Regions from separate parts of the Agromyces sp. CCNWLW213 genome, predicted to be linked through region 2. Evidence: predicted binding sites of a transcription regulator. Region 2 holds the regulator's gene; each other region holds the start of a gene.
What was found. The regulator LexA, encoded in region 2, represses DNA repair genes until DNA is damaged. The targets are predictions, from matches to a motif close to TCGAACANNTGTTCGA.
Positions count from the first base shown of each region.

Region 1: WBQ80_RS05925 (Rv2578c family radical SAM protein) is a predicted target of LexA. The motif match lies at 839-854, and genes of this name have one in related genera.
Region 3: uvrA (excinuclease ABC subunit UvrA) is a predicted target of LexA. The motif match lies at 3,658-3,673, and genes of this name have one in related genera.

Region 1 is NZ_JBBBDX010000002.1:349,147-354,905, forward strand. Features, by position in the region: gene WBQ80_RS05925 (Rv2578c family radical SAM protein) at 1-830, opposite strand, end outside; gene WBQ80_RS05930 (ABC-F family ATP-binding cassette domain-containing protein) at 970-2,775, opposite strand; gene WBQ80_RS05935 (malate:quinone oxidoreductase) at 3,134-4,633, opposite strand; gene WBQ80_RS05940 (hypothetical protein) at 4,746-5,165, opposite strand; gene WBQ80_RS05945 (MerR family transcriptional regulator) at 5,252-5,759, shown strand, end outside.
Region 2 is NZ_JBBBDX010000007.1:120,651-126,409, reverse strand. Features, by position in the region: gene WBQ80_RS13885 (SseB family protein) at 1-530, opposite strand, end outside; gene priA (bifunctional 1-(5-phosphoribosyl)-5-((5-phosphoribosylamino)methylideneamino)imidazole-4-carboxamide isomerase/phosphoribosylanthranilate isomerase PriA) at 514-1,260, opposite strand; gene hisH (imidazole glycerol phosphate synthase subunit HisH) at 1,363-2,001, opposite strand; gene hisB (imidazoleglycerol-phosphate dehydratase HisB) at 1,998-2,612, opposite strand; gene WBQ80_RS13865 (histidinol-phosphate transaminase) at 2,659-3,756, opposite strand; gene WBQ80_RS13860 (LysM peptidoglycan-binding domain-containing protein) at 3,827-4,204, opposite strand; gene lexA (transcriptional repressor LexA) at 4,352-5,152, shown strand; gene metE (5-methyltetrahydropteroyltriglutamate--homocysteine S-methyltransferase) at 5,232-5,759, opposite strand, start outside.
Region 3 is NZ_JBBBDX010000001.1:417,698-423,456, reverse strand. Features, by position in the region: gene rpsA (30S ribosomal protein S1) at 1-107, shown strand, start outside; gene WBQ80_RS02010 (DUF4126 domain-containing protein) at 217-855, opposite strand; gene coaE (dephospho-CoA kinase) at 874-1,488, shown strand; gene uvrB (excinuclease ABC subunit UvrB) at 1,561-3,624, shown strand; gene uvrA (excinuclease ABC subunit UvrA) at 3,729-5,759, shown strand, end outside.

The DNA of each region.
Region 1 (5,759 bases), on a different contig from region 2:
ATCTCGCGATCGAAGTCGTCGCCGGCGTCGAGGTCGAGGTACTCGTGGGTGGGCCGCGCGAAGCAGTTGTGGCTCACCACTCCGTTGGCGATGAAGTCACCCGTGCTGGTCGTGATGTCGAGCAGGTCGAGCTCCGCGCCGAGCGGCTCGATCGACACGACCCGGAGGTCGGCATGGGTCGTCGCCGTCGATCCGATGATCTCGGGCCGGCGAACGATCGCCGGGTTCCCGATGCCGGCGAACGGCTCGCGCGGTGCCGATCCTCCGCGCAGGCGCGTCCGGCCGGCATCCGGTCCCAATCCGATGAGCGAGTCCGCGGTGGTCAGGTACGGCCTGCCCGAGCCGTCCATCGCTCCGGTCACGTGCTTCCAGCCGCCCTCGGTGAGGAAGCGGTGGTCGCCGCTGGCGATGATGCTCGTGCCGTCGGCGAGCGTGATGCGGAGCCCCCGTTTCCGCGTCGACCACTTCGCGAGCACCATCGACGCCGTGTACGTGCGGGAGGGACCGGCGCGTGTCGTCCCGACCACCACGTCGCCCACTCGGAGCTCGCGCAGGGACCGAACGGAGCCGTCGGCCAGGGTGATCGAGGTGCTCGGGTCCAGGCAGTAGACGCAGGCGTGCGAACACCCCCGGTACGGGTTGATGGTCCAGCCGAAGGGCACGTACGACTGGCCCGGCACCTTGTTCAGCGCGGACTTCGCGAGCACTTCGTGAAAGGTCACCCCCGCGAACTCGGGCGTCTGAACCGACCGCACCAGGTTGTTCAGTCGCGCGAGCCCGGGCAGCGTGCCCTGCTGCTCGACGCCGAGTTCCTGCCCGTTCCACCTCACCACGACATTCGAACACATGTTCGAATCGAGGGCAAGCGGATGCCGCGGCGCGTCGCCGCGGCATCCGCTCAGCCCGTCCCTCGGCCGAGACCCGCTCCGCCCGCAGGAGGACGCGCGTTCCAGCGGACGCGCCTGGACATCAGCAGGAGTCCTGCGCACGGGAGCCGAGGACGACGGCTGCACCGCTCCGGGCCGGCTCGAGCGCGAGCTCCTCCCCCTCCCATCGGCGGCGCAGCCACCGGTCGTGGCTCGCCACGACCACGGCGCCCGGGTACGCGCCCAGCGCCTCCTCCAGCTCGCCCGCGAGGGCGAGCGAGAGGTGGTTCGTGGGCTCGTCGAGCAGGAACACGTGCGGCGGCGCCGCGATCACGAGGGCGAGCGCGAGCCGCCGCTGCTGTCCGATCGACAACCGGCCCACCGGGCGGTCGAGGTCGCGCGCGGCGATCAGGCCGAGGTCCGCGAGCGGCACGCGTTCGGCACGTCGCTCCCCCAGCACGCGCTCGTACACCTCCCGTGGCGTGGCAGCCGGATCGGCGAAGCGCACGTCCTGCTCGAGCAGGCCGACGCGCAGACCGCGCCGCCGGTGCACGGTCCCGCGCTCCGGCGCGAGGCGGCCCGCCAGCAGCGCGAGCAGCGTCGACTTGCCGGCGCCGTTCGCGCCCGTGACGAGCAGCCGGGTCATCGCCCCGATGCGGAGCGCTCTCAACTCGAGGCGTCCGTCCACCGCGACATCCGACAGCTGGAGCAACTGGCCGCCGTCGCCGTCGAGCGCGTGCGAGCCCGACGGGATGCCGCCGAACGACACCGGCGACGGCGGCCTCGCGACCTGCGTGCGCTCGAGCTCGGCGAGCCGCAGCTCGGCGTTGCGCACCCGGCGCGAGACCGCCTGCTCGACGTTCTCGCGCTTGAAGTGCTTGAGGAACTTGTCGTTGTCGCGCGCCGCACGACCGTGCGCCACGTCGCGGGCGGACTCCGCGACGACGAGCCGCACGCGCTTCAGCTCCGACTGCTCGTCGGCGTGCTGACGCACCCACCGCGCCCGCTCGTCGGCCCGGACGGCGAGGTACTCGCTGAACGAGCCGCCGAAGACCGTGCCGACGGATGCCGCGAGGATCGCGTCGCGCGTGTGCAGGCCCGCACCGCTCGCCGCACCCGAGCGCGCGAGCGCGGTCGCGCCCGCTCGCCCCGGGTCGAGGTCGAGGAGCCCCGTCGCGACGCGGTCGAGGAAGGCGCGATCGTGGCTGGCGAACAGCACCGGCCCGCGCCAGTCGCGAAGCCGCTCCTCGAGGAAGGCGGCCGCGTCGTCGTCGAGGTGGTTCGTCGGCTCGTCGAGGAGCAACGCGTCCGGCGAGGACAGCAGCAGCGCGGCGAGCGCGAACCTGCTGCGCTGCCCGCCCGACAGCTCGTCGATGCGGCGGTCGCGACCGAGTCCGGACAGGCCGAGCCCGTCGAGCAGCTCGTCGCGGCGACGATCGACCGACCACACGTCGGCGCGCTCGGCCGCCTCGAGGGCGGCGGCGTACCGCTCGGCGGCCGCCTCGGCGACGGGACCCGAGGCATCCGGAGAGGCCGGTGCGACCATGGGATCGGACCCGGCGAGGGCGAGCGCGGCCTGATCGAGCTCCCGCTCGATCGACCGCACCTCGGCGACGGATGCCTCGAGCACCTGGTCCACGAGGTCGTCGGGTGCGAACGGCAGCTCCTGGAAGAGCATGCCCGTCCGCACGGGGCGCGAGACGCGGCCGGCGACGACGGCGTCCGGCAACGGGTCGCCGGAGACGACGCGGAGCAGCGTCGACTTGCCGGCGCCGTTCTCGCCGATGAGGCCCAGGCGACGACCCGGGGCGACCGCGAGGTCGAGATCGGACAGCACGCGACGATCGGCGAACGCGACCGACAGCCCGTCGACGCGCAGGTGAGCGGAGTGGGAATGGATGACTGACATGAGGTCGAACCCCTTACCGAGGAGGCCCCCGGGTCGCCGGCGTGCGAACGCGCGCTTCAGCGGGCGCGGACGACGCGTCGGACACGGCCCGACGTCACGCGTGGACGGCGACGACGACCCGGGAGCGGATGGTGGATCCCGCCGGGCATCTGCCGTGGCCCGGGTGCGCGCGAACACTGTCGCGATCAGTGCAGGGAGCACACCCCGGTATCAACGGCGCCTCGGGCGCGGGACGATGGGATGTGCTCACTTCATAGCGGGGTCGACTGTAGCAGAGCCGCCGCGATCGGTCGAGAGGGCGGTCCGGCGCCGGCGTCTCGGGACGGGCGCTTCGCGCCGTGCTCGGCCGGCGGACGGATCACCTCGAGACGAGCGCCGTGCTCGGCGTGAGCTGCAGCGCGGCCGCGGTGCGCTCGAGCGAGGCCGCCGCGGCATCCGGGTCGTCGGAGAGCGTCGTGCCGAGCGACGGGATCATCTCGCGGAGCTTCGACTCCCACCCGCCCATGCGCTCGGGGAAGCACTTCTGCATGACCTCGATCATGATCGGCACCGACACCGACGCACCGGGCGAGGCGCCGAGCAGGCCCGCGATCGTGCCGTCGGCGCCCGAGATCACCTCGGTGCCGAACTGCAGGATGCCGCCCTTCTCGGGGTCCTTCTTCATGACCTGGACGCGCTGTCCGGCCGTGATGAGCTCCCAGTCCTCGGACTTCGCGGTGGGCATGAACTCGCGAAGCGCCGCCATCTTCTTGTCGCGCGACGCGAGCAGTTCGGAGATCAGGTACTTCACGAGGTCGAAGTTGCGCAGCCCCACCTGCAGCATCGGCCCGAGGTTGTGGGTCCGGATCGAGAACGGCAGGTCGAACCACGTGCTGGACTTGAGGAACTTCGGCGTGAAGCCCGCGTAGGGCCCGAACAGCAGGGACGTCTCTCCGTCGACCACGCGCGTGTCGAGGTGCGGCACCGACATGGGCGGTGCGCCCACGGCGGCCTTGCCGTAGACCTTCGCCTGGTGCTGTGCGACGAGCTTCGGGTCGGTGGTGCGCAGGAACTGCCCGGAGATCGGGAAGCCGCCGTACCCCTTGATCTCGGGGATGCCCGAGTGCTGCAGCAACGCCAGCGCGCCGCCGCCCGCGCCCACGAAGACGAAGCGCGCGCGCACGGTCTCGACGTTGCCGCCGACGAGGTTGCGGATCCGGAGCCGCCAGGTGCCGTCCTGCTGGCGCTTCAGCCACGTGACCTGGTGGTCGGTCCGGATCGAGCCGCCACGCGATTCGAGGTCGCGGAGCAGCTGCACGGTCAGGGAGCCGTAGTCGACGTCCGTGCCCGACTCGATGCGGGTCGCGGCGACCTTCGCGCGCGGGTTGCGCTTCTTCGCGAGCAGCGGCGCCCACTGGGCGATCGTGTCGAGGTCCTCGGTGTACTCGATGCCGGCGAACAGGGGCTGGCCCTCGAGGGCCTTCACGCGCTTCCTGAGGTACTCGATGTTGGCCTTGCCGCGCACGAAGGTCATGTGCGGGGTCGAGTTGATGAAGCTCCGGGGGTCGGGCAGCGCGCCCTGCTCGACGAGGTGCGCCCAGTACTGCCGGCTGACCTGGAACTGCTCGTTGATCTGCACGGCCTTCGCGGCGCTCACGCTGCCGTCGGGCGCCTCGGGCATGTAGTTGAGCTCGCAGAGCGCCGCGTGCCCGGTGCCGGCGTTGTTCCAGGGGTTCGACGACTCCTGCGCCACGCGGCCCAGCCGCTCGTAGAGCCGGATGCTCCAATCGGGCTGCAGCCTCGAGAGCAGGGAGCCGAGCGTGGCGCTCATGATGCCCCCGCCGATCAGCACGACGTCGACGGTCTCCTCGGAAGTCACGGGTTCCAGTGTAGGTGGGCGCGGATGTACGCGTTGACCAGCCCCGACTCCCGCAGGCGCCACGCGGGCCAGCCACGCTCGGCGGTGGCCGCGCCCGCGGGGATGCAGCGCCTCAGAGCGCGGCCGCTCCGCCGGCGATCAGGCCGACACCGGCCGTCACGAGGGCCGCGGTGAGTACGATCGCGCCCGCCCAGAGCAGCGCGATGAGCCGGTTGGGCCGCTTCGGGTCGGCGCCGATTACGGAGAGGAAGAAGCCGGCCGGCATGAGGATCGCCGCGACGGGCACGCCGAGGCGCGCCAGCTGCATCCAGAACCCGTCGAGTGAGGCGTGCGAGACGACGGCGAGGATGGCGACCGAGAGCACGAGGAGCACGGCGGCGTGCGCGTGGCCCGCGCGGAAGAAGGACTGCTGCAGCGCGTTCGCCTCGACGTGCCCCCGCACCACGCGGGTGAGGAAGTATCCCCCGCTCTCGACGGTCACGAGGGCGAGCAGCAGGATGCCGATGAGGATGAGGTCGTGGGGTGCGGGCATGGCGGCTCCTCGAGTCGATCGGATGTGATTGGATAGTGATACTTCCCAATATTAGGGAGCGTCACTATCCAATGCAAGGAGTCGGCATGCGCATCTCCGCCCTCGCCGCCGAGACGGGACTTCCCCTCGCGACCGTGAAGTACTACCTGCGCGAGGGCCTGCTCCATCCGGGCGTCGCGACCTCGGCGACGCAGGCGACGTACGACGAGACGCACGTGCGACGCCTGCTCCTGGTCCGTGCGCTGATCGGGTCGGTGGGCCTCGGCGTCCAGCAGGTCCGTGCCATCCTGCGGCTCGTGGACGACCCGGGCGACGACCTCTACGCGACGCTCGGTCGCGCGGTGTCGCACTTGCCGCCGGCGACCGAGCGGCCGGACGCCGGCGACCTCGATCCGTTCCCCCGCGCGCGTGCGGCGCTCGAAGCCCTCGGCCAGGTGTACGACCCCGACTACGCCGCCGTCGCCCAGCTCGAGGCGGCGCTCGCGGCGACCGAGGCGGCCGGCATGCCGATGACGAGCGACCGCCTGCTCGCGTACGGACGGCGCCTCCACGAGATCGCCGAGTACGACCTCGAGCGCCTGCCCGGCGAACCGC
Region 2 (5,759 bases):
GCGTCGGACTCGTGGGGCGGCCGCCACGGCTGCTGCTGCGCGACCGCCCACACGGCGGGTCGGCGCAGCACGAACTCGGTCGGACTGGCGGGATCGAGCACCACGAGCTCGGTGCCGTCGTCTGCCGCGGCGAGCGCCACGCGCACGCCGTCGGCGGGCACCGGACGGGCGAGCGGGTTCCAGCGCGACATCGCCTCGACGGAGCCGAAGACGGGCAGGACCCGCCGACCGTCCGGGCCCTCGACCGTGACGATCGAGAGCTCCTGGCTCTTGTCGACGGCGTGCCCGTGGGCTCCCACCTCGGTGCCGCCGTCGCCGAGTTCGGCGAGCAGCGGGATCAGCAGTCGCGACGTGCCGAACGCCGCGACGACGTCGGCCGCGCCGCCGTCGCCGGAGCGGAAGCGCTCGAGGGCGGCGGCGAGCTCGGGCGGCATCCGCCCGTCGTCGCCGGCGTGCGGGTTCGACTGGAACGACCGACCGGCCCACGGCCGACCGGCGGAGTCGCCGGCCGGGTCAGTGGGAGGCGACATCCAGCGCCTCGGGCAACGTGAACGCGCCCGCGTAGAGGGCCTTGCCGATGATGGCGCCCTCGAGGCCCTGCGGCACCAGCTGGCGCAGGGCGGCGATGTCGTCGAGGCTCGAGACGCCGCCCGACGCGATGACCGGCCGGCGCGTGCGCTCCATGATCTGGCGCAGCAGGTCGAGGTTCGGACCCTGCAGGGTGCCGTCCTTGGTGACGTCGGTCACGACGTAGCGGGCGGCCCCGGCCTCCTCGAGGCGCTCCATGACCTGCCAGAGGTCGCCGCCGTCCTTGGTCCAGCCGCGCGCTGCGAGGGTGTGGCCGCGGACGTCGAGTCCGATCGCGATCGCGTCGCCGTACTGCGCGATGACGGAGGCCGCCCACTCGGGGTTCTCGAGCGCGGCGGTGCCGAGGTTGATGCGCTTGGCGCCGATCTCGAGCGCGTGCTCGAGCGACCGGTCGTCGCGGATGCCGCCGGAGAGCTCGACGTTCACGCCGCGGACCTGCCGGATCACCTTCTTCAGGATGCCGGCGTTCGAGCCCCGCCCGAAGGCGGCGTCGAGGTCGACGAGGTGGATCCACTCCGCGCCCTGGTCGGCCCAGTCGGCGGCGGCGTCGACGGGGTCGCCGTAGCTGGTCTCGGTGCCCGCCTCGCCCTGCGTCAGGCGGACCGCCTTGCCGCCCGCCACGTCGACTGCCGGAAGCAGTACCAGGCGGGGGCTCTTGCTGAACTCACTCATCACTGTCCTCGAATCGGATGCCGCGAGGTTCGCGACTTCGGCACAGTCACAGCATCCTAGTCCGCTGCGGGCCGGTCATGACGAACCGAAGGTCCGTGGCCGTCAGGCGAACGACCCGATCCAGTTCGCGAGCAGGCGGATGCCGGCATCCGACGACTTCTCGGGATGGAACTGCGTGGCCGAGAGGGGGCCGTTCTCGACGGCCGCGAGGAACCGCCCGCCGTGCTCCGCCCACGTCAGCCTCGGCTTCGGGAACGGCGGCATGACGTCGAGGTGCCAGTCCTGCGCCGCGTACGAGTGCACGAAGTAGAACCGCTCGTGCTCGAGGCCGGCGAACAGCACGGAGCCCTCGTCGGGCTCGACGGTGTTCCAGCCCATGTGCGGCAGCACGTCGGACGGCAGCTCGCGAACGGTGCCGGGCCACTCCCCCAGCCCCTCGGTGTCGACGCCGCGCTCGACGCCGTGCTCGAACATCACCTGCATGCCCACGCAGATGCCGAGCACGGGGCGACCGCCCGCGAGGCGACGGTCGATGAGCTCGTCCCCGCGCACCGCGCGGAGACCGTCCATGACCGCGGCGAAGGCCCCCACCCCCGGCACGAGGAGGCCGTCGGCCTCCATCACGGCACGCCGGTCGGCGGTCAGCCGGACGTCGGCCCCGGCGCGCTCGAGCGCCTTCGCGGCCGAGTGGACGTTGCCCGACCCGTAGTCGAGCACGGCGACGCTGGGGGTGCGGCTCACAGCGCGCCCTTCGTGGAGGGGATGCCCGTGACGAGCGGGTCGTGCGCCTTCGCCTGGCGGAACGCGCGGGCGAACGCCTTGAACTCCGCCTCGGCGATGTGGTGCGGGTCGCGACCGCCGAGCACGGTGACGTGGACGGTCAGCCCGGCGTTGAACGCGATGGCCTCGAAGACGTGACGCACCATGGAGCCGGTGAAGTGCCCGCCGATGAGGTGGAACTCGTAGCCGGGGGGCTCGCCGGCGTGGACGAGGTACGGTCGGCCGGAGATGTCGACGACGGCCTGCGCGAGCGCCTCGTCGAGCGGCACGAGCGCGTCGCCGTACCGGGAGATGCCGCGCTTGTCGCCGAGCGCCTGGCGGATCGCCGTGCCGAGGACGATCGCCACGTCCTCCACCGTGTGGTGGACGTCGATCTGGATGTCGCCCCGGGCGCGCACGGTGAGGTCGGTCAGCGAGTGCTTCGCGAACGCCGTGAGCAGGTGGTCGAAGAACGGCACCGTGGTCTCGATGTCGCTCGTGCCCGTGCCGTCGAGGTCGATGGAGAGGTCGATGCTCGATTCGCTCGTCTCGCGCTGCACGCGCGCGGTGCGCCCGGGGCGGTCGGTGGTCATGCGGTCATCCTATTCCGCGGGTCCGTGGGGTCGCCGTACGGCGCGGTCAGGTGGCCGAGGCGGATGCGGCCGGCGTGAACGCCGCCATCGCCTCGAGGAACGCGGTGGTCTCGGCCTCGGTGCCCGCGGTGACGCGCAGGCACCCCGGCAGACCGATCTCGCGGATGAGGATGCCGCGCTCGAGCAGCGCCTCGAACACGGCGTGCGGGTCGTCGACCCCGCCGAAGAGCACGAAGTTGGCTCCGCTGCGGTACGGACGGTAGCCGAGTGCGGCGAGCTCGCGCGCGATGCGGTCGCGCTGGGCGCGGATCTCGTCGACCATCGCGAGCATCTCGCCGGCGTGAGCGAGCGCGCCCAGCGCGGCCGCCTGGGTCAGCGCCGACAGGTGGTACGGCAGCCGCACCAGCCGGAGGGCATCGACGACGGCCGGGTCGGCGGCGAGGTAGCCCACGCGGGCGCCGGCGAAGGCGAACGCCTTGCTCATCGTGCGGGAGACGAGCAGTCGCGGACGCCCGGGCAGCAGGCCGAGCGCGCTGGGCGTGCCCGGGTCGGCGAACTCCTGATAGGCCTCGTCGACCACGACGATTCCGCGGGCGGCGTCGGCGACCGCCTCGACGGTCTCGCGGCCGAGCGGCGTGCCGGTCGGGTTGTTGGGCGAGCAGAGGAGCACGAGGTCGGGATCGTGCCGCTCGACCGCGGCGACCGCGGTCTCGGGCGTGAGCTCGAAGTCCGCGTCGCGGTCGGCGGTGACCCAGGCGGTGCCCGTCCCCGAGGCCAGGAGGCCGTACATCGAGTAGGTGGGCGCGAAGCCGAGTGCGGTCCGGCCCGGCCCGCCGAACGCCTGCAGGACGTGCTGCAGCACCTCGTTGGACCCGTTGGCCGCCCAGAGCTGCTCGGGCACGAGGCCGTGCCCCAGGTAACCGGCGAGCGCGACGCGGAGGTCGGCGAACTCGCGGTCGGGATAGCGATTCAGGCCGATGATGGCCGCCGCGACGCGCGCGACGATGTCGTGGGCGACGTCCTCGGGGATGGGGTGCGTGTTCTCGTTGACGTTCAGCGCGACGGGCACGCGCTTCTGCGGTGCGCCGTACGGGGACTTGCCGCGCAGGTCGTCGCGGATGGGCAGGTCGTCGAGACTCGTCACCGATCAATGCTATCCGCGCCGCGCCGGCGCCCCGCCGAGTGCGGCGCCGGGTGACGCAGCGCCCCGCGGCTCAATCGAGGACGGGAAGGGCGAGTCGCTGCCCGGGCTGCACCACGGCGTCGGACATGCCGTTCAGCCGCATGATCTCGAGGATCACCTCGCGCGGGTCCTCCGACGGTGCGACGGATTCGGCGATCCCCCACAGCGTGTCGCCGGCGCCGACGACGACGGTCTCGAACACGACGGGCGCCGAGCCGTCGTCGATGCCCGCCACGGCCCCGCCGGAGGACAGCGTGCCGACGAGGACCCCGGCGAGGATCGGCAGGGCGGCCAGCACCGTGACGACCCCGCGGCCGCGACGCGTCAGGCGCAGTCGGGTACGGGGGCCCGCCCCGGCGAATCCGGTCACCGACGCACCGGCGGTCGACCCCATCAGCACTGCACTCATTCCGCACCTCCTCGGGAGAGCCCGCATCCGACCCTCGGCCGGGAGGGCCGGATGCGAAGCTGTGTTCCGAATATATCTTCGAACAATCGCCCCTGCAAGGACCGCGGGTGGGAGTTTCGGCCCGGATCGCGCGACACACTCGAACAGATGTTTGTCGCGAGCACATCAGGCGGATACAGTTTCGAATGTCCGACGACAGTCGAACACCGACCACCGACATCCGGGCCATGGCGGCCCCGACGAGAGGCCAGCACCGTGAGCATCGACATCGACCGGGCACCCGGCGCAGGCGGTCGTTCACGTCGGCGCAAGGGGCTCAGCGCGAAGCAGGTGGCCATCCTCGAGGTCATCCGCGACTCGGTCGCCGAGCGCGGCTACCCGCCGAGCATGCGCGAGATCGGTGACGCCGTGGGCCTCTCCTCGCTCTCGAGCGTCACCCACCAGCTCAACCAGCTCGAGCTCGCCGGCTACCTGCGACGCGACCCAAACCGGCCCCGCGCGCTCGAGATCCTCATGGACGCACCGGGCACCGAGCCGCGCCAGCCGACGGTCGCCGAGGCGCCGACGATCGGCGACGCGACCATGGTCCCGCTCGTGGGCCGGATCGCCGCGGGCGTGCCGATCACGGCCGAGCAGCAGGTCGAAGAGGTCTTCCCGCTCCCCCGCCAGCTCGTCGGCAAGGGCGAGCTGTTCATCCTCAAGGTCGTGGGCGACTCGATGATCGATGCGGCCATCTGCGACGGCGACTGGGTCGTGGTGCGCTCGCAGCCGACGGCCGAGAACGGCGAGATCGTCGCGGCCATGCTCGACGGCGAGGCGACCGTGAAGGTACTCCGGCAACGCGACGGGCACACCTGGCTGCTTCCCCGCAACACCGCATTCGAGCCCATCCTCGGCGACCATGCCGAGGTGCTCGGCAAGGTGGTCGCGGTCCTCCGAGCCGTCTGATTCACGGCCCGGCCGGGCCGGCGGCGCACGAGCGGCGGATGCCGCAGCCGACGCCGCGTCACCCGCCCCCGTCCGCCGACTAGCCGGCGCTCGCGCCGATCGCCACGCCCGCACGCACGGCGCGCGTGGCCTCGACGATGTTCGCGAGCGACGCGACGGTCTCGTCGTAGCCGCGCGTCTTCAGACCGCAGTCCGGGTTCACCCACAGGCGGCCCGCGGGCACCCCGCCGACCGCGCGCTCGAGCAGCGCCCGCACCTCGTCGACGCTCGGCACGCGCGGCGAGTGGATGTCGTACACGCCCGGACCGACGCCATGGTCGAACCCGCTCGCGGCCAGGTCGTCGACGACCTCCATGCGACTGCGCGCCGCCTCGATCGACGTCACGTCGGCGTCGAGGCGTCGGATCGCGTCGATCACGACGCCGAACTCGGAGTAGCAGAGGTGGGTGTGCACCTGCGTCGCCGGCGCCGCGCCACCCGTCGCCAGGCGGAACGAGCCGACCGACCACTCGAGGTACGCGGCCTGGTCGGCGCGCTTCAGCGGCAGCAGCTCGCGCAGCGCCGGCTCGTCGACCTGGATCACCCGGATGCCGGCGGTCTCGAGGTC
Region 3 (5,759 bases), on a different contig from region 2:
CGTTCTCGTCGGGCACCTCGTCGTTCTCGAGCGAGTCCGCCGGTGCGGGCACCCTCGCCGACGACGCGTCGCTCGCGGCACTCCGCGAGAAGCTCTCGAGCAACTGATCCGCTGCGCTGCAGCGAATCGAACGGAAGGCCGGTCCCCTCGGGGCCGGCCTTCCGGCGTCCCGGGGCGCCTTGGCGCAGCATCCCGCCGGTCGCCCGGATCCTCGGCTCAGCCGACCGGTGCATCCCTCCGGCGTCGCCGCTGATCCCGGCGGCGACGCACCACGACGACGACCAGTGCGATCATCACCGCGAGCGCGATGAGCACGAGCACGGGGACGAGGATCGCGATGAAGGCGAGCGAGACGCTGCCGAGGTCCTCGAGCGTGCTCGCCACGGGCGCGCCGACGCCCGCCGTCGACGCGTTCACCACGGGACGCGAGACGGCCTTGGCGACATGCACACCGAGCGCCAGGACGACGCCGATGGCGATGGGGATCCAGTCGGGTGACGAGAAGAACGCCTCGGGATCGGTCACCGCGGCGGTCGATGCGCCGACCCCCGACCCGAAGGCCAGCCCCCCGGCCGTCGGCCGGACCACGGTCTGCACGATGTCGTTGAGCGAGTCGAGCCCGGGCACCTTGTCGGCGACCACCTCGACGACGAGCAGCGCGAGCAGGATGAGCAGCACCCACTCGTTCGCCAGCCAGGCCCAGCCGTCCGGGAGATCCACGAGCCCCGTGAACCGGTCGAGGGCCCCGAGCACGAGCAGCGGGATCCACGCGTTGAGCCCGGCGGCGAGGGCCAGTCCGCTGGCGGTGAGCACCTCGAGCATGCCGACTCCGTCCTGTCGGGACGAGTGTCGCACACCCGTTAGGCTCGACGCGTGTACCTGATCGGCCTCACTGGCGGAATCGCCTCCGGAAAGTCCACCGTCGCGCGTCGGCTCGTCGAGCACGGCGCCATCCACATCGACGCCGACCAGCTCGCGCGGCGCGTCGTCGAACCGGGCAGCGCGTGCCTGGAGGCGATCGTCGCCGAGTTCGGCGACGCCGTGCTGCGCCACGACGGCTCGCTCGACCGCCAGAGGCTCGGCGACATCGTGTTCCACGACGACGAGGCGCGCGCGAGGCTGAACGCGATCGTGCACCCGGCCGTGCGGGAGCTCTCCCGCACGCTCATCGCGAGGGCCGAGCAGGAGGACCCCCACGCGGTCGTCGTCTACGACGTGCCCCTGCTCGTCGAGGCGCAGGTCGACCACCCGTTCGACCTCGTGGTCGTCACGAGCGCGCCCAAGCGCGCGCAGGTGCGGCGCCTCGTCGAGGAGCGCGGGCTCGACCCCATCCAGGCCGAGGCGCGCGTCGACGCGCAGATCAGCGACGCCGACCGGCGTGCGGTGGCCGACGTCGTGATCGACACCGGCGGGAGCCTCGCGCACACGATGAGCCAGGCCGACGCCCTCTGGGTCGACATCGAACGGGCACGACGCGCCAAGGTCTGACGGCGGCCGTGCTGCGGCCGGCGTCATCCCGCTCTCAGGATCGGTGTCGGTGGCCGAACCTAGACTTGCACCATGCAGTCGACCCGTTCCGTGCGCCCGTTCGAGGTCGTGAGCGAGTACGCGCCGAGCGGCGACCAGCCGCAGGCCATCGCCGAGCTCGCGGCACGCATCAACGCGGGCGAGACCGACGTCGTGCTGCTCGGCGCGACCGGCACCGGCAAGTCCGCGACGACGGCCTGGCTCATCGAGCAGGTGCAGCGGCCCACGCTCGTGCTCGCCCACAACAAGACGCTGGCGGCCCAGCTCGCGAACGAGTTCCGCGAGCTCATGCCGAACAACGCGGTCGAGTACTTCGTCTCGTACTACGACTACTACCAGCCCGAGGCCTACGTGCCGCAGACGGACACCTTCATCGAGAAGGACTCCTCGATCAACACCGAGGTCGAGCGGCTTCGCCATTCGACCACCAACTCGCTGCTCAGCCGGCGCGACGTCGTGGTCGTGTCCACCGTGTCGTGCATCTACGGACTCGGTACGCCCGAGCAGTACCTGAACGCCATGATGCCGCTCCAGGTCGGCCAGCGGGTCGACCGCGACTGGCTGATCCGCAAGTTCGTGTCGATGCAGTACCAGCGCAACGACGTCGACTTCTCGCGCGGCAATTTCCGCGTGCGCGGCGACACCATCGAGATCATCCCGGTGTACGAAGAGCACGCGATCCGCATCGAGATGTTCGGCGACGAGATCGAGGCCCTCTACAGCCTCCATCCGCTGACCGGGTCGGTGCTCGCGAAGCTCGACGCGGTCCCGGTGTTCCCGGGATCGCACTACGTCGCGAGCACCGACGTCATGCAGCGCGCGATCGGCACGATCCGCGACGAGCTCGACGAGCGCCTCCAGGAGCTCGAGCGCGAGGGCAAGCTGCTCGAGGCGCAGCGGCTGCGCATGCGCACCACCTTCGACCTCGAGATGATGGAGCAGATCGGGTTCTGCTCCGGCATCGAGAACTACTCGCGCCACATCGACGGCCGTTCCGCGGGCGAGCCGCCGCACTGCCTGCTCGACTACTTCCCCGACGACTTCCTCGTGGTGATCGACGAGTCGCACGCGACCGTGCCACAGATCGGCGCGATGTACGAGGGCGACTCCTCTCGCAAGCGCACGCTCGTCGAGCACGGCTTCCGGCTCCCCAGCGCCCTCGACAACCGCCCCCTGAAGTGGGACGAGTTCAAGGACCGCGTCGGGCAGACCGTGTACCTCTCGGCGACGCCGGGCAAGTACGAGATGGGCATCGCCGACGGGATCGTCGAGCAGATCATCCGCCCCACGGGGCTCGTCGACCCCGAGATCGTCGTGAAGCCGACCAAGGGCCAGATCGACGACCTGCTCGAGGAGATCAGGGCGCGCGCCGAACGCGACGAGCGCGTGCTCGTGACCACGCTCACCAAGCGGATGGCCGAGGAGCTCACGGACTTCCTCACCGAGGCCGGCGTGCGGGTCCGGTACCTCCACTCCGACGTCGACACCCTGCGACGGGTCGAGCTGCTGACCGAGCTGCGGGCGGGCGTCTACGACGTCCTCGTCGGCATCAACCTGCTCCGCGAGGGACTCGACCTGCCCGAGGTGTCGCTCGTGGCGATCCTCGATGCCGACAAGGAGGGGTTCCTCCGTTCCTCGACGTCGCTGATCCAGACGATCGGTCGCGCCGCCCGGAACGTCTCGGGCCAGGTGCACATGTACGCCGACGTGATGACCGACTCGATGCAGTCGGCCATCGAAGAGACGAACCGGCGTCGCGACCGGCAGCTCGAGTACAACCGGGTCAACGGCATCGACCCGACCCCGTTGCGCAAGCGCATCGCCGACATCACCGAGGTCCTCGCGCGCGAGGAGGCCGACACGGCGGCCCTCCTCCGCGGGCGCGACGCGAAGAGGACCTCGCCGGTGCCCATGCGGCGCGAGGGCATCGCGGCGGCGGGGGCGAACGACCTCGAAGACCTCATCCGCGATCTCAACGAGCAGATGCTCGAGGCCGCGGGCGAGCTGAAGTTCGAGCTCGCGGCGCGCCTGCGCGACGAGGTGTCCGAGCTGAAGCGCGAACTCCGGCAGATGGAGAAGGCCGGTCACCTCGGCTGATCCGAACGCGTCGGCACCTCGGCGCAGGGGGAGTCGAACGTATGTTCGCTCTCAGCGCGTGCGCTCCGGGCATCCATGTCGGAGGGCGTTCGTAGACTCGTAGGGTGCCAGTTTCACGCCTCGATGCCCATACGCGCCTGAGTGTCCGCGGAGCCCGCGTGCACAACCTGCGCGACGTCGACGTCGAGATCCCGCGCGATGCGATGGTCGTGTTCACGGGCCTGTCCGGGTCGGGCAAGTCGTCGCTCGCGTTCGACACCATCTTCGCCGAGGGGCAGCGCCGCTACGTCGAATCGCTGTCGGCGTACGCCCGTCAGTTCCTCGGCCAGGTCGATCGACCCGACGTCGACTTCATCGAGGGCTTGAGCCCCGCGGTCTCGATCGACCAGAAGTCCACGAACCGCAACCCGCGTTCGACCGTCGGCACGATCACCGAGATCTACGACTACATGCGCCTGCTGTGGGCGCGCATCGGCGTTCCGCATTGCCCCGTGTGCGGTGAGCGCATCCAGCGCCAGACCGTGCAGCAGATCGCCGACCAGCTCATGGAACTCGAGGCGGGCACGCGGTTCCAGGTGCTCAGCCCGATGGTGTCGCAGAAGAAGGGCGAGTTCGTCGACCTCTTCCGCGAGCTCGCGAGCCAGGGCTACTCCCGCGCCGTCGTCGACGGCGAGGTGATCCGGCTCGACGAGCCGCCGACGCTGAAGAAGCAGGTCAAGCACGACATCTCCGTCGTGATCGACCGTCTTGTGGCGTCCGACGAGGTGCTCGGCCGGCTCACCGATTCGCTCGAGACCGCACTCCGCCTGACCGACGGCCTCGTGCAGATCAACTACGTCGATCGCGAGGGCGAAGCGGCGTGGCAGACCTTCTCCGAGAAGCTCAGCTGCCCCAACCAGCATCCCATCGCGCTCACCGAGATCGAGCCGCGCACGTTCTCGTTCAACGCGCCGTTCGGCGCGTGTCCCGAGTGCTCGGGCCTCGGCACGCGCATGTCGGTCGATGAAGACCTGCTGCTCGGCGACCCCACGCTCAGCATCAACGAGGGCGTCATCCTGCCGTGGACCTCCCAGGGCAAGAGCCTCTACAACTATTACGAGAAGCTGCTGCAGGCGCTCGGCCGCGACCTCGGGTTCTCGCTCGACGCCCCCTGGGAGGATCTCCCGGTCGAGGCGCGCCACGCCGTGCTCCGCGGCGACAACTTCGAGGTCAAGGTCCGCTGGCGCAACCGCTACGGCCGCGAGATGAGCTACACCTCCGGCTTCGAAGGGGTCGTGCCCTACATCGAACGGCAGTACCTCCAGGCCGAGACCGACGTGCAGCGCGCCCGCTGGGCCGAATACCTCCGCGAGGTGCCGTGCCCCGTCTGCCGGGGCGACCGACTGAAGCCCGAGGTGCTCTCGGTGCTCGTCCACGACGCCTCGATCGCCGACGTGTGCCGGCTCAGCCTGCACGACGCGCGATCGTTCATGGACCGCCTCGTGCTCACGGATCGCGAGCAGGCGATCGCGGCGCAGGTGCTCCGAGAGATCAAGCTCCGGCTCGACTTCCTCATCCGGGTCGGACTCAGCTACCTCGACCTGGCTCGCGCCGCCGGCACCCTCTCGGGCGGCGAGGCGCAGCGCATCCGCCTGGCGACCCAGATCGGGTCCGGCCTGACGGGCGTGCTCTACGTGCTCGACGAGCCGAGCATCGGTCTCCACCAGCGCGACAACCGCCGGCTGATCGACACGCTCGTGGCCCTCCGGGACCTCGGCAACACGCTCATCGTGGTCGAGCACGACGAGGACACGATCCGCACCGCCGACTGGATCGTCGACATCGGACCGGGTGCCGGAGTGCACGGCGGCACCGTCGTGCACAGCGGCAGCTACGCCGACCTCGTGAAGAACCGCGAGTCGCTCACGGGCGACTACCTCTCGGGCCGACGCGAGATCGCGATCCCAGCGAAGCGACGTCCCGTCGATCAGGCGCGCATGATCACGGTCGAGGGCGCCCAGGCCAACAACCTCCGCGGCGTCGACGTGTCCTTCCCGCTCGGCACCCTGACGGCGGTCACGGGCGTGAGCGGCTCCGGCAAGTCCTCGCTCGTGAACGACATCCTGTACCGCGTGCTCGCGAACCGGCTGAACGGC